4 regions of the Clostridium hominis genome follow, and region 1 is predicted to be linked to each of the others. Evidence: riboswitches for the same ligand, from Rfam matches in the RefSeq annotation. Region 1 holds a riboswitch; each other region holds the start of a gene.
The links. Region 1 has a riboswitch for lysine ahead of H8S20_RS13620 (Na+/H+ antiporter NhaC family protein). Riboswitches for the same ligand answer to the same signal wherever they lie in the genome.
Positions count from the first base shown of each region.

Region 2: it holds a riboswitch for lysine, as region 1 does, so the genes downstream of both, H8S20_RS16185 (YfcC family protein) here and H8S20_RS13620 (Na+/H+ antiporter NhaC family protein) in region 1, are expected to answer to the same signal.
Region 3: it holds a riboswitch for lysine, as region 1 does, so the genes downstream of both, lysA (diaminopimelate decarboxylase) here and H8S20_RS13620 (Na+/H+ antiporter NhaC family protein) in region 1, are expected to answer to the same signal.
Region 4: it holds a riboswitch for lysine, as region 1 does, so the genes downstream of both, H8S20_RS04655 (alanine dehydrogenase) here and H8S20_RS13620 (Na+/H+ antiporter NhaC family protein) in region 1, are expected to answer to the same signal.

Region 1 is NZ_JACOOO010000031.1:71,838-75,852, reverse strand. Features, by position in the region: gene H8S20_RS13620 (Na+/H+ antiporter NhaC family protein) at 1-989, opposite strand, end outside; lysine riboswitch at 1,121-1,297, opposite strand; gene H8S20_RS13615 (aminopeptidase P family protein) at 1,376-2,638, opposite strand; gene H8S20_RS13610 (spore maturation protein) at 2,723-3,247, opposite strand; gene H8S20_RS13605 (nucleoside recognition domain-containing protein) at 3,265-3,840, opposite strand.
Region 2 is NZ_JACOOO010000038.1:31,432-35,446, reverse strand. Features, by position in the region: gene H8S20_RS16190 (M20 family metallopeptidase) at 22-1,155, opposite strand; gene H8S20_RS16185 (YfcC family protein) at 1,268-2,698, opposite strand; lysine riboswitch at 2,806-2,984, opposite strand; gene H8S20_RS16180 (RelA/SpoT domain-containing protein) at 3,041-3,856, opposite strand.
Region 3 is NZ_JACOOO010000001.1:77,250-81,264, forward strand. Features, by position in the region: gene H8S20_RS00355 (SPFH domain-containing protein) at 1-1,078, shown strand, start outside; gene H8S20_RS00360 (zinc-ribbon domain-containing protein) at 1,160-1,315, shown strand; gene H8S20_RS00365 (hypothetical protein) at 1,464-2,561, shown strand; lysine riboswitch at 2,718-2,942, shown strand; gene lysA (diaminopimelate decarboxylase) at 3,062-4,015, shown strand, end outside.
Region 4 is NZ_JACOOO010000005.1:4,724-8,738, reverse strand. Features, by position in the region: gene H8S20_RS04660 (RsmB/NOP family class I SAM-dependent RNA methyltransferase) at 1-879, shown strand, start outside; lysine riboswitch at 982-1,151, shown strand; gene H8S20_RS04655 (alanine dehydrogenase) at 1,411-2,562, shown strand; gene H8S20_RS04650 (Na+/H+ antiporter NhaC family protein) at 2,598-4,007, shown strand.

The sequences.
Region 1 (4,015 bases):
ACATTATCTCCGCCCATTATTGAACTATATCCACTGTAATAAAATGCTACTAATGCAGAAATAATTAATGTTCCTATTGGAATAATTGCATTCCATATACTAAGTTTTACACCTTCTTTTGGTTCTAATTCATCCATCTGAGAAGATGATGCTGCAACTTCTTCAACTACATGTTTATTTCTCTTTCTTGCCGCTATTTCAGCTTTTCTCATTGGCCCAAATTCTTTTAAAGTAACAGCTGTTATAACTATAAATGCAAGAATTAATATGTTATAAAATCTATATGGTATAGTTTGAAGGAATACCCCGAATCCACTTGCTTCTACACCTATTTGATTAAATCCTTCACCTATTAAACTAACTTCTAATCCAATCCAAGTTGATATTATTGCAAGCCCTGCTACTGGTGCTGCAGTTGCATCTATTATAAACGCTAATCTTTCTCTTGAAATCTTCATTTTATCAGCTACAGGACGCATTATAGGTCCAACTATAAGAGAATTTGCATAATCATCAAAGAATACGAATAATCCTAATAACCAAGTTATTAATTGAGTACTTTTTGCAGTCTTTGCTTTTTTTGCTAAAGCTTCAGCTATTGCCTTTGCTCCACCCATTTTCCCAACTAGATTAATAACTCCTCCAATTGCTAATACCTGAAGTATTATTCCTGCATTCCATGGATCTGCTAAAGAATTTAATGCTCTAGTTACAAAATCTAAAAACGCTTGTATAAGTGCATAAAACACATTATGTCCTGTAAGGCTAACTAAAAAGCTGCCTGATAAAATACCTATAAATAAAGAAATTACAACATTCTTAGTTATAAATGCTAATACTATAGCCACTATTGGTGGTATTAAAGTTAATAATCCAAATCTTTCTGCATTAACCGCTGCTGGTTCTAACTCACTAGCGAATGCCATTGTTGTTGATAATGTGAAAATAATCATTGTCAGTAGAATTACTCTAAATCCTGTCTTTTTCATTTTTTGTTTCCCCCTTAATCTAATATATTTCTTTTGTGAATAATTAAAGGGTTTTGCTTTTGTGCAATTAAAAAGAGCCTTGAGTTAACACTCAAGGCCCTAAAATTGCATTAAAATAATTTAGGTCTTCCTCAAATGATAGCTCACCACAAAAACAAGTTTGTGACAGTGATGTATATCTTATATACATCCCCAGCTATACAACCTTAAAGCATCAGTTGTATGCTTCGGCGATAATTCCTTTCCTATTAACTCAAAGTGCTTACCTCGTTAATAGTACTATTAAGTACCGCGCCTCTACCTTTATTTATTCACGATTAATTTAATATCATTATACACATTATATTCGTTTTTGACAATACCATTTTATAACTTTTTTAATATATTTACTCAATATTATTATATTTAGCCATAAAATTTTCTATTTCTTCCACTGTCTTTATCATTTTACTTGTTAGATTTATTACTCCATCCTCAGTTACAAGAACATCATCCTCTATTCTTATACCTATATTTTCTTCTTCAATATAAATTCCAGGCTCTACTGTATATACTACACCTTCCTTGAATGTTATATCTCTATGAGGAGTTTCTAAATCATGAGTATCTAGGCCTAAGCTATGTCCTATACTATGGAAATAGTACTTGCTAACCTCTGACTTTTCTTTTATAAGTCCTAATTTAATACACTCTTCAGCTATTAAATCAGTAGCTTTATTATTTATCTCTTTAAACGTCTTACCTGGTTTAATATCATTAATTATTTCTTCATTAACCTTTAACACAGCATTATAAACAGCCTTTTGCCTTTCTGTAAATTTCCCGTTCACAGGAAATGCTCTTGATATATCTGCATTATAAAAATTATATTGTGCTCCTAAATCAAATTGAATTAAATCTCCATCTTTTAATTCTGCATCATTTGATACATAGTGTAATGTAGCTGCATTTTTTCCTGCCGCTGCAATAGTCTTAAAAGCTAAATCTTTTACACCATTATTTTTACATACGAAATCAAAATATGATTCTAATTGATATTCCTTCATACCAGGTTTAGAATTTTTCATTAAAGCTTCAATACCTTCAATTGTTATTGATATAGCTTTCTTTATGTTATCAACTTCTTCTTCGCTTTTTACTAATCTTAATTCTCCAAATATACTAAATACGTTTTTAATCATTACTTGTGGATATTTAGAAACTATATTTTGGGCAAACTCATGTGCAATGCTAACTGACGAAGAAATACTATCTCTCTCTAAATCTAAATATAAGTTTATTTCTTCTTTTAAACAAAGTTGTCTATGAATATCTGATTCAAATTGGCTTTTAAATTTTACATCTTCAATTCCGCTAATTTCTGTAGCTTCTTCCTTACGAATACTCTTTCCTATCCATCTTTCTAAGTCAAGATCTATATCTTTTATAAATAAAGTAGTTTTAGTAGTTCCATTTATTTTACTCATTACAAGAATATGATTTTCTTCACTTATACCTGTAGAATAATAAAAATTTCTATTAGGTGTAAATGGATAAGCCTCATCTGCAGTCTTTTTAGGTGCATTACCTGCAAATAAAATCACAATAGAATTATCTTTTATCTTTTCTAGTAATCTTGCCCTATTACATTTAAAAAAATCTGCTTTCATATAATTTATGCTCCTTTTCTTTTTAATTAACTGCTACAATTAATAAATATTATACCTATAAAAACAAAATTTTTCCATATAGTTTTAAAATATAAGAATTTTAACCATTAGTATCGCCATAATAATTGCTGTCATATCAGCCATAACTGCAGCCCAAACAGTATGTCTAACCTTTTTTATTTTTACCGCTCCAAAATATACTGTTACAGTATAAAAAATAGTTTCTGTAGTTCCCATTATTACTGATGCCACTAATCCAATAAAGGTATCTGGTCCATAATTCTTAAGTATATCTGTAAATATTCCCATAGCTCCACTTCCTGATAAAGGCTTTACTAAAGTAAGTGGAACTACCTCTTTAGGTAATCCTATCAATCCTGATATAGGCGCTATAAGATTATTTAACATATCTAAAAGCTTTGCCTCTCTAAATATATGAACTGCTAAAATCATTGCTAAAAGATAGGGAAAAATATTCATACATACCTTTAATCCATCTTTTGCACCTTCAACAAACCATTCATAAACTTTTCTTCCTTTAATCATTCCATAAGTTATTATTATGAATACAATTATAGGAATTATACTTTTAGTTATATATTGAAACATATTTTATCCCTCCCCTTTTAAAAATACCTCTGAAGAATTTTAGCGCATATAACACCTACTACAGCAGCTATAGTTGTAGATAGAATAGCTGGTAGAATTATTACCCCTGGATTTGTAGATCCAGCTGCAGCTCTTATAGATATTACTGTAGACGGAACTAGTTGAACACAAGCTGCATTGAGCACTAAAAATAATGCCATATCATTACTGGCTCTTCCTTTATCTCTATTAAGTCTATCCATCTCTTCCATAGCTTTTATTCCAAAAGGTGTAGCTGCATTTCCTAATCCCATCATATTAGCTGTTATATTCATTACAATTGCCCCTAAAGCTTTCTCATCTTTAGCCGCTTCCTTAAAAATAACTTTAAGTACAGGTTTCATAAGCTTTGCTAACTTTTCTGTTAATCCACTTTTTTCAGCAACTCTCATTACACCACACCAAAAACACATCAATCCTACTAAGCTTATAATAAAAGTAACAGTACTATCTATAGAACTAATTATTGTATTAGACATAGCTTCTCCATTTCCGGTGAACACACTAACTAGTATCCCTAGAAAAATCATTATAAACCATATGTAATTTATCATTATTATCCCCCCAAATTTTTTTAGTTAAAAGTTGCAAGTGACAAGTTAAAAGTTATAGATAAAATTACTACGTAATTTTTAATATTTAACTCTTATAATTACTTGCAATCTGCCACTTGTCCCTTATTACTCATCACTTGTTGCAAACGCCAGGAAGAGTTGTTTTTTAAGCCTT
Region 2 (4,015 bases), on a different contig from region 1:
TTGCTCCTTTTAACCTTTGTATTATCTATTTAATATTACTTTTTTAGTTAAAACATCATATCCAGTATAAGCTAAAGCTAAAACTGCAGTTAATAATCTTTCATGTCCTAAACTTTCTGTTGTGGCTTTTGCAAGTTCTCTACTATGACCTCTTACTTCACAATTAGAAATTGAAATATATGGGTGTATAGTTGGTGTAACATAGCTTACATTACCTATATCACTTGATCCTCCACCAGTCTTAGGTGCATGAATTTCTGTAATACCTAAGCTTCTTAGATTTTCATTGAAAGCTTCTGATAATACTTCATTAGTATTTAAATCATCATAAGGAAGCTCATATCTATCCATCTCAAGTTCGCAACCAGTCATCAAAGCTGCACCTCTTGCAATATTTTTAACCTTTTCTAAAACATCTTCTATTGTAGCTTTTTTTGCTGCTCTTATATAGAACTGAGCTACTGCTCTTTCTGGAACTATATTAGCTGCAACTCCACCTTCAGTAATAATTCCATGCATTAATACATCTTTAGTTACGTGCTGTCTTAAAGCATCAATTCCATTAAATAATTGTATTACAGCATTTAATGCATTTATGCCTTGTTCTGGACAAGACGCTGCGTGAGCTGTCTTTCCCTTAAAAGTAAATTGAATTGGATAAAGAGCACTACTTGTACCACTAGCATAAGTCTTATCATTTGGATGAACCATCATTGCACAATCAAGTTCATCAAATGCTCCTTCTTCAACCATGATTACTTTTGCACCATTTGTCTCTTCTGCTGGAGTTCCATAAACTATTATTTTCCCTCCGACTTGATCTATTATTTTACTTAAAACAATACCTGCTCCTGAAGAGATTGTACCAATCATATTATGTCCACATCCGTGTCCTATTCCAGGTAATGCATCATACTCACATAAATAACCAATAGTTAATCCTGGCTTACCACTATCAAAAGTTGCTTTAAAGGCAGTATCCATATTTAGGTATCTTTCCTCTACTTCAAAATTGTGCTCCTTTAAAAGTTCAGTTAAAACTTTTACTGCTTTATACTCTTCGTTTCCTAACTCTGGATTTTCATATATATAATCGCTTATTTCTATTAGTCTTTTATGTATTTTTTGTCCTTCACTAGTTAATCTCTCTTTCATCTTTAACTCCCCTAAATTAATTAATATTTTTATATATAATTTAGAAGCTGCCTAAGCAGCCTCTCCTATTTTAATAAGTAAAACTTATTTGAATTTTGAGTCTTAAATTTTTTTACATCCAATTTATCATCATTGCAACAGTTATAAATCCTAAGCTTAATAAGAATATTATTGCTTGTATTGGAAGTATCCATTTTACCCATTTAGAATATGGAACTCCAGCTAATCCTAATGACGCTATTAATATTCCTGATGTTGGGAATATTGCATTTGAGAAGCCATCTCCTAATTGGAATATTAAGACTGATAATTGTCTTTGTACCCCTACCAAATCTCCAAGTGGTGCAAGTAATGGCATAGTTACAGCAGCTTGTGCTGAACCTGAAATAACAAAGAAGTTTACTATCATTTGAACTATATACATTAAATATGCAGCTATTAATGATGGTAAATTACCAATTAATCCAACTAAACCATGTAAAACTGTATCTATTATTTGAGCATTTTCTGCAATTATAACTATTCCTTTAGCACAACCTATTATTACAGCTGCCCCAATCATTCCTTTTGCACCTTCTATAAATGCCTCTGCCATATCGTTAAGTGATAATCTTCCAACAATACCTGAACATAATCCCATTGCTAAAAATACTGCTGCTATTTCAGAAATATAGAATCCCTTAACTAATACTCCCCAAACTATAACTCCTATAGCTACTGCTAAAAGAGATAATATAGCTTTATGCTTTATAGTAAAATCTTCATGACTATGAATATTAACTTCTAGTTTTTCCTTTTTCTTTCTGTCTGATTCATAAACTAAACTCTTTGTTGGATCTTTTTTAATCTTATTAGCATAATACATTAAGAATGCTATACCAACAGCTGTTGTAATAGCCCATACTACTGTACGGAATCCAACTCCTGAACCTACTTCTACACCAGCTATATTTTGGGCAATATGTACTGTAAATGGATTTAGCATTGCTGTTGAGAAACCTAATATACACGCAAAATATGTAACTGCAACAGTTAATATACTATCGTAACCTAATGCTAACATAAGTGGAAGTAAAAGCGTTATAAATGGTATTGCTTCTTCTGACATACCAAAAACTGCTCCACCAATAGAAAATATAAGTGTTAATATTGGTATTATTAATATTTCTTTACCTTTTAATTTATTAACTAATCTAACTATACCAAGATCAATAGCTTTAGTTCTTGATACAACATTTATAGCTCCTCCAACTACAAATAAAAATGCAATTATCTCAGCTGCACTCATAATCCCTTCTAGTGGTGCTTGTAGTACTGCAAATATTCCTTGTGGATTGCTTTCTACATAGCTAAAAGTTCCATCTACAACTACAGTTTTCCCTGCTTCATTTACAACTCTTTCATAAGCTCCACCTGGAACAAAGTAAGTTGCTATTGATACTAAAATTATAATTCCAAAAATTATAACTAAAGTATGAGGCATTTTCATTTCTTTTTTCATAACATCCTCTGATTTTTCTCTTTTCTTCTGTAAATTTAACATCTTCATCCTCCTATTGTTTTTTATCTTTCTAGAATAAACAAAAAAGCCTTAAGCTTATCACTTAAGACTCTTATAAATTCAGTATTAATACCTTATTTAAAATACACTTCAGTGATAGCCCTCCATAATCATTTGATTATGACAGTGTTATACATATTCTGTATAACCCCAACATAATAACCTTAAAGCCTCAGTTATTTGTTTCGGCGATATTTCCTTTCATTTTGCACTTATGCTTAATTTTCTTGCAAAGATACTATTAAATACCGCAACCTCTATCTACATATTATTAAATTTTTATATGCATAATTATACATCATTAGGCATATTTCTACAAGTTTTTTATTTGTTAGTTTGATACTTTTTTAATTCCTCTTTTAATCTTTGTATTTCTTCTTCTTTTTCCTTTAGCTTATTTTCATAATAATTCTCCTTATCTCCAAGGTTATTATTTAACATATTTATTAATGAAGCCATTTCATCAGCACTTCCAACTATCCTATTAAATAATAATAAATTAGATTTTAATATTTCCGGAATCTCATGATGAGAATATCTAAGCCTATGATCTATCTCCCCATACCCCTCTTCAAAGATAGTTCTAACTTGAATTTCAGCTATAACCTTTTGATTTGTAGGATAACATTCTACTAAGTAATGAACTGATCTATAACCTGATTGTCGTGACCTTACTTCTATACCTAAATCATCAAATATATATCTATCGTCTCCATCTCTTATGTTTGCTGTTATTTCAACTACATTCCATGTCTTTACTATAAAGTCATGTATATCTTTCCATTGGTCTTTAAATATATGTAAAACTCTTATTCCAATTAAATCTGTTATCTCATTTTTATAATTATCTACATTAAAATGAAAATCTTTTCCATTTTTAACTTTCCTATCTTCCGTTTTTCTTATAATCTTTTCAATTAATCTTTCTGGATCTTTTATTCTTGATTTAACAGAATGTATATTTTCATTGGAACGTAATATATTAGCTATAAAATCTGCTTGAGTTTCATAAGAGTTCTCAAATTTTACAAAGTCATTATATATTTTTTGCAACTCTTTAAAATCAATATTACTTCTTTCTATATATTCCTCTATATGAGGGTATTTTTCTAAATAAAAATCTTTATCTAAACTATTCACTATTAAGCCTCCCTAATGTTGAAAATTAACACTAATAATTGTATTTTAGCATATTATTAATAAAAATATTGTTAATACTTTAGATATACTTTTTCTTTTGATACTAAAATATATGATTTATCTAACATAATGTTAATCATTTAAGTAACGCAATTTCCT
Region 3 (4,015 bases), on a different contig from region 1:
AACTACCAATGTAATCTTAAAGTGGATATCTAATCAAATTGGAAATCATAAATATGATGAAAATCTTAAAGAAGTTAGCTTAATAACTAAAGATGCTTTTGAGCCAAACTTACCTTTATCCGTAGTATTTCACATAGATTATAGGAAGGCACCATTGGTTATTCAGAGATTTGGGGATATAAAGATGCTTGTAGACCAGACTTTAGATCCTATGATTTCTGCATACTTTAAAAACATTGGTCAAACTAAGACTTTAATAGAATTAATTCAAGAACGTAATGATATACAGGGTCAAAGTTCAAGAGAAATGCAAGAAAAGTTTGGACATTATAATTTAGAATTAGAGGAAGTATTAATAGGAACACCTGCAAGTCCAAAGGTAGGAAATGAAATTGAAACAATATTAACTCAATTAAGAAGTAGACAAATAGCTAGGGAACAACTACAAACATATGAAACCCAACAAAAAGCAGCTGAAAAGGAGAAAGAGTTAAGAGAGGCAGAAGCTGTAGCTAAACAACAAACTACATTAACTGAATCTGATATAAATATTAGAATTCAAGAAAATCAAGGTAAAGCTGAGTTGATGAAAGCAAGGCAGGATGCAGAGAAAATACAAAAACTTTCTGAGGCAGATGCTTATAAAGTTAAGAAGCAATCAGAAGCTGAAGCATTTAAAATTAAGGTTACTGCAGAGGCTGAGGCTGATAAAGAAGCTAGAGTAGGTATATCTAAAGCTATAGCAGCTAAAGAACAAGTTAATGCTTATGGGGGACCACAATATAAAGTTATAAATGACGTTATGTCATCATTTGCAAATGCTATTAAGGATGGAAAGGTTGATATAGTTCCTAAGACATTAGTAAATGCTAGCGGAAGCAGTGATGGGGTAGGCACAAATGCATTTGAGTCACTAATGATGCTTTTATTAAGTGAAAAATTAGGGGGATTAGAATTCAATAAAGAAAGTGAAATTTCTGATCAAGTTAAAAGAATAAAAGAGGAGCTTTTGAATCAAATATCAACAAAAGATTATGTGGAAAATAGTTTGTTAAGCGAAGAAGAAAAAGAAAATTAATTATTTTCTTAAAATATGTATATATTTCATTTCGTAGGGAAAACTGAGAAAGAACAAGTGTTAAATTCAGGAGGAAATAAAATGTCAGACAAAACTTTAGTATGTAGAGACTGCGGACAAGAATTCGTATTTACTACAGGAGAACAAGAATTCTACAAGGAAAAAGGCTTTACAAATGAGCCAACAAGATGTGCTGCTTGTAGAAAAGCTAAAAAAGAACAAAACAATAGAAGATAAGTAATCTTTTGTTTTAAAGTAGTATTAAAGTAATAGTTTATTATTTTAATACTACTTTTTTCAATAATTTTAAAATATGTTTACTATAAATCACATTATGACAAAAAAACTCATATGTATATCTTATACGATATGAGGAGAAAGTGATATGAACGAAAGAGTATTTTTAGCTAAAGACTATAGTTACTATGAATCTTTAGGTCTTAGTAAGGAAATAGAAATATGGGAAGATGGTCTTAGAACATCTGGAGATAGAAATTCATATGAATGGTGGTACTTTGATGCAGAGTATACTAATGGTTGCAAATTTGTAGTTATATTTTATACAAAAGATAGGTTTGATGTTAAGGGATCGGGAAAACCTACAGCTACTTTAGATGTTACGCTACCTAATGGACAAACAATATGTAGAACAATAAGTGAGAATACTAAAATGATCGATGCATCAAAAGAGAGTTGTTATGTAAAAATAGGAGATAGCTTTATAAAGTATGAAAATGGAAGTTATCATGTTCATTTTAAAGATGAGTTAGTTCAATATGATTGTGTTATGAAAAGCGACCTTTCTATGTATAGACCTAAAACAGGATATACATTTTTTGGCGAGGATGAAAAATTATATTTTGCATGGTTAGTAGCACAACCAAGTGCAAAAGTTTCAGGATATGTAAAAGTAGGGGGATTAAGTTTAGAGCTAGAAGGTAATGGGTATCACGATCATAATTGGGGAAATGTTGAGATGAATAAAATAATTAATCATTGGTATTGGTGTAGAGCTAAGGTAGGGCCATACACAATAATCGCTAATGATATTATAGCTGAGCAGAAATATGATTATTTAAGGTCAGCTACTATGTTTATTGCTAAGAATGATGAAGTACTACTAGAGGATGAAGAGAAAACTAAGATCGAAAGGAATAATACAAAAGAGCATGATTTAACTAAGAAATTTATAGATAATAATATAACATTTATTTGCAAAGATGATAATGGAGTAAAGTATACTATTGAATTTTTTAGAGAGAAAGATATTTTCGCGTCATCACTTTTAAATGTTATGGGATTATCTTATAGCGAAATTTTATTGGCAATTTCTGAAAAGATAAACCCAACATATCTTAGATGTGTTGGAAATGTTAGATTAACTGTAGAATCAGAAGAAGGTAAAGAAATTTTTCAAAGTGATGCATTATGGGAGCAAATGTTTTTTGGAAATAATAAAACAGCATATATATCAGAGAAATAAGAAAAAATATCTATTAGATAAGAAAAAAAGATTAAGTTGTAACACTTTTTAAAGCATATAATAAACTAAAATCAAAGATGAAAAAATTATTTGACATTAATGTAAATTAATGCTAAACTTGGTTTAAGTTAAAGTAAATTGAATATGTTGTAAACAACTTGATGTAGAGGCCGCGATTGTCATCAGTACTGTAACTGAAAACTTTAAGCTAATATTTATTAGATTAAAGCTACTCATTGGAATGTTATGAGAAAGAGTTATAGGAAAGGGTCCATCGCCGAAATGGATAGATAAAAGTCTATTTATTGGGGCTATGTTTAAGAAGCATAGAACTGTCTTATGAGAATTGCCCAATTTTCATAAAGAAGAGCTACATCTTGTTGGGGCAGAAGGTTTTGTTTTATATTATTTTAAAACAGTCATGAGTGCCTTTTGCTCATGACTGTTTTTTTTATTTACTAACTTATTCAGGTTAAATTTAGTAAATAGGAGGATATAAAATGAAATTATTTGGAACTATGAAAAAAAATCAAAATGGGAACTTAGAAATAGGAATGTGTGATGCTGTTGATTTAGCAAAAGAATATGGTACACCGTTATATGTAATAGATGAAGAATTAGTTAGAAGAAATTGTAGAACTTTTAAAGAAAATTTTAAATCGTATGGAATAGAAACAGAAGTTATATATGCCTCTAAAGCATTTTTAAACCTAGCTATTTGTAAGGTAATTGAAGAAGAAGGTTTATCACTAGATGTAGTATCAGGAGGAGAACTTTATACAGCTATTAGGAGCAATTTTCCATTAAATAGGGTTTACATGCACGGAAATAATAAAACAGAAGAAGAGCTTAGATTAGCTATAGAATCGAATATTGGAAGAATAGTTGTAGATAACAGATATGAGCTAGAGTTGATTCAAGAGTTATGTGATGAATTAGATAAAAATATTGATGTTCTTTTGAGGGTGAACCCAGGAGTTGATGCTCATACTCATGAATATATCCAAACATCAAAAAATGATTCTAAGTTTGGAGAATCTATATTTAGTGAAGATATATATGAAGTAATAAAAAGCTTTATGAAGAGTGAAAGAGTTACTTTAAGAGGATTTCATTGTCATATAGGATCACAAATATTTCAAGAGACATCTTTTTATATGAGTGTTTCAGTTATGATTGATTTTATAAGTAGGATAAAGGAAAAGTGCGATTTTGTTACTAGAGAGTTAAATATGGGTGGAGGTTTTGGAGTTTATTATTGTGAAGGAGATTCACCTATAGAGCTAGGTAATTTTTTAAGTAATATGGTAGTTTCCACTAAAGAAGAATGTTCAAAACATAATTTGGCTATTCCTAAAATAATGATAGAGCCAGGAAGATCTATCATTGCAAATGCAGGAACAACTTTATATAAGATTGGTGGAACAAAGAAAACTTATGGGGAGAAAAATTAT
Region 4 (4,015 bases), on a different contig from region 1:
CCGAAAGAGGTTGACTTAATATTAAAAAGCTATTTACTAGGAAGGAAAACTACCTTTAGAATTAATAGGCTAAAAGAAGACGGGGATAAGGTTTTAGATGAATTAAAAAGAAAGAATATTAAGGTAGATAGATGTACTTGTTATAAAGATGTTTATATATTAAAAGAAAAACAAGACAGACTACTACAAGGCTTAGAAGCTTATAAGAATGGAAATATATATTTACAAAATTTATCTAGTATAATGCCAGCTGAGATATTAGATGTAAATAAGAAAGATAAGGTTCTTGATATGTGTGCAGCACCAGGTGGTAAAACTTTGAAGCTGGCAGAGAAGATGAATAATGAAGGCGTAATAGTTGCAAATGAAGTAAATAAGATTAGATATGAACGGTTAAAGTTTAATTTAGAAAAACTTGGGGCAAAGAATGTTACGTCATTAAATTTAGATGGCAGGAGGCTAATGCATATTTATAAGGAATATTTTGATAAAATACTTCTTGATGTACCATGTTCAGGAGAGGGGACAATTAATATTAAAAATACTAAAAAACTTAAGCTATTAAAGAATAGTCCTTTCGTAAAGGTACAAAAAGAGCTTATACAATCAGCTTTTGTTGCATTGAAAAAAGGCGGGATTATATTATATTCAACATGTACAATTTCGCCACAAGAAAATGAAGAAGTAATAAATTATTTACTAAAAAGGCATAAAGATGCAGAAATTTTGACTATAAATTTAAATATAACTAACTATAAAAGTGGAATAATTTCTTTTAAGGATAAGGTTTATGATGAGAGAATAGGTAAATCTATTAGGATTATTCCAAATGAATTTATGGAGGGTTTTTATATTTGCTTAATTAGTAAAAAAAGTTAAAATGCAATTTTTAAAAGGTAAAATTGCAATTTTATAAAAATATTGAAAAATATATATTGAAAAATATATAGGAATAGGTTATTATGGTAACAAATAGAATAATTAGAAGATAGAGGAGCGATACTTAATAGTAGTTGTAATGAGCTAAGCAGCTGTGAGTTACTACAAAAGGATTTATCGCCGAAGGATATAGCTAATGCTTTAAAGCTTTATTTTGGGTGTATAGATAATATCTATATGACTGTCACGTTTTGTGGAGTGCTATCATTTAAGGAAATTACAATATTTTGTTGTATACTTCATACCTTAAGTGAACACTTAAGGTTTTTTTTATACAAAAAATGAGTTAAATATTATACATTGGGGTCAAAAAGTATAAAAGTTAATATTTATTTAGCAGGCAATTATAATTCTATATTTTAATATTGTCAGCTGCATCTTCAAAACTATATGAAGATGGGTAATTAATATTATATATAGTCCTTATTATCCTAAAACAAAGGACAAGCAATAAGATTAAGGGGGAAAAAGATGTTAATAGGAGCTTTAAAAGAAATTAAACCAGGAGAATCAAGGGTTATTGTAACACCTGTAGAAGTAGAAGAACTTATAAATGATGGACATGAGGTTTGGGTTCAATCTAATGCTGGATACAATGCTGGATTTTATGATGAAGATTATAAAAAGTCAGGGGCTAAGATTGTAGAAACTAGAGAAGAGATTTACTCAACTTGTGATATGATACTTAAAGTTAAAGAGTTCTTCCCAGAAGAATATGATTTATTAAGAAAAGATCAAATTTTATTCACTTGTATACATCCTGCTGCTAACAGAGAAGAGGTTGATGTGTTACTAGATAAAGAAGTAATAGCATTTACAGCAGAGGATACACATAGATATGGTTCTCCAAACTGTGAAGTTGCAGGAAAGCTAGGGGCTTTAATGGGGGTAAATTACTTACTTAATAACAATGGAGGAATCGGTAAATTAGTAATGGGTATCGGTGGAGCACCAGGAGCTAATGCAATAGTATTAGGTGCAGGAATTGTTGGTAAAGGTGCAATACAAACTTTAGCTTCATTAGGAGCTCAAGTTACAGTCATGGATATAAATATAGGATCTATGAGAGCTTGTCAAGAGTTATATCCTGCAAATGTAAGAACTATGTTCTCAAATCAATCAAACATAAAATCATTATTACCAACTACAGATTTAGTAGTAAATTGTGTTAAATGGCCGAAGCATAGAAAAGACCATTTAATTACTGAAGAAATGCTTGGCTTAATGAAAAAAGGAACAGTAATAGTTGATATTAGTGCAGATGTTGGTGGGGCAATAGAAACTTATAGACCAACAACTCACGAAAATCCAGTTTATGAAGTTAATGGGGTAATTCATTATGGTGTAGATAATATACCAGGGGCAGCAGCTCATACAACTTCTATTGCATATGCAGCAAGTGTATTGCCACATATTAGATCAATAGCTAACAATGGAATTAAGGAAGCTTGTAGAAGAGATGGATTCTTAAGAAGAAGCTTAACTGCTTATAAAGGAGTTCTTACTCATGAAGAGACAAGTGTTATTCAAAATAGAGAATGGACAACACCAGAAGATGTTTTAGGTTTAGTTGGGGCAAAAATGGATATAGCACCTAAAGCAACTACAACAGAAGCAAATTAGCAATAAGCAAATGAATAAAGAGGAGGACTTTATATATGGAAGCGGGAACGCACTTGGGGATTATATCGATATTGCCGCCAATACTTGCTATAGTACTGGCGTTTAAAACTAGAAACACTATATTTTCGTTATTTGTATCGATTTTTATAGGAGTTTTATTAACGGGAAATGGATTATTAGCATTTCCGGACTTACTTAAAAGATCGTTAGGAACTACTAGTTTTTCTTGGATTTTACTTTTAGAGTTATTTATAGGGATATTAATAGCATTCTTTCAACGTACAGGGGCAATTCAAGGATTTACAGAAATTATGAGAAAGAAAAACTTAAGTAGAGTTAAGATACAGTTAACATCATGGGTTATGGGAATGTTTGTATTCTTTAGTGATTATTTTAGTCCATTATTTGTAGGTTCAACTATGAGAAGTTTATCAGATAAGGCTAAAATATCAAGAGATAAGTTAGCGTATATTGCGGACTCTACTTCAGCACCAGTAAGTGTATTAGTACCTATAACTGGTTGGGCAGTATATTTATCAGGATTATTAGTTGGAATGGGGCCAATTATAAATCAAGAAATGGCAATGAGTACTTTTGTTAAGTCATCATTCTTTAACTTCTATGCCATAGGGGCTGTTTTAATGGTTGGACTTATAGCAACTAAGGTGATTCCAGACTTTGGACCAATGAAAAAGTCAGAGGAAAGAGCTATAAATGAAGGTAAAGTATTAAGAGATGGAGCAGAGCCTTTAGTAGGTGAAGAATTAACAGAAACACAAGCTTATCCAGGTTATAAGATAAATGTATTTTTAAACTTTATAGCGCCTGTTTTAATAGTTATATCTATTGCAATAGGAACATATATAGTTTTAGGATCAGCTAAGACTATGGAAGCTTTTATGGCTGCAGTAGTATTCTTAGGAATAGTTATGCGAATTAAAGGTATACCTTTTAAAGATATTATGGACACTGCTGTAAGAGGTATGAAAGGTGTTATGCCAGCTATTATAATATTAGCACTTTCTTATTCAATAAATGAGTTAAGTAAGGAAATGGGAACAGCATACTATATAATAGAGATTACAAGTGGATGGATGAGTGCTGTTGTATTACCAGCTTTAACATTTATTATAGCTGCAGTAATAGCATTCTCTACAGGAACTTCATGGGGAACATTTGCGATAGTTATGCCCATAGCAGTACCTTTAGCTTTTGGCTTCTCAGGGGGAGAGATAAATATGCTAGTATTAGCAACTATATCAGCAGTAGCAGGTGGAGGAGTATTTGGGGATCACTGTTCACCATTGTCAGATACAACAATACTAGCATCTACAGGAGCAGCAGCAGATCATTTAGATCACGTAAAAACACAAGCTCCATATGCGTTAACAGTATCAGCACTTACAATAGTTTTATACCTAATTGTAGGCTTTATAGGAGCATAGTGGTACAA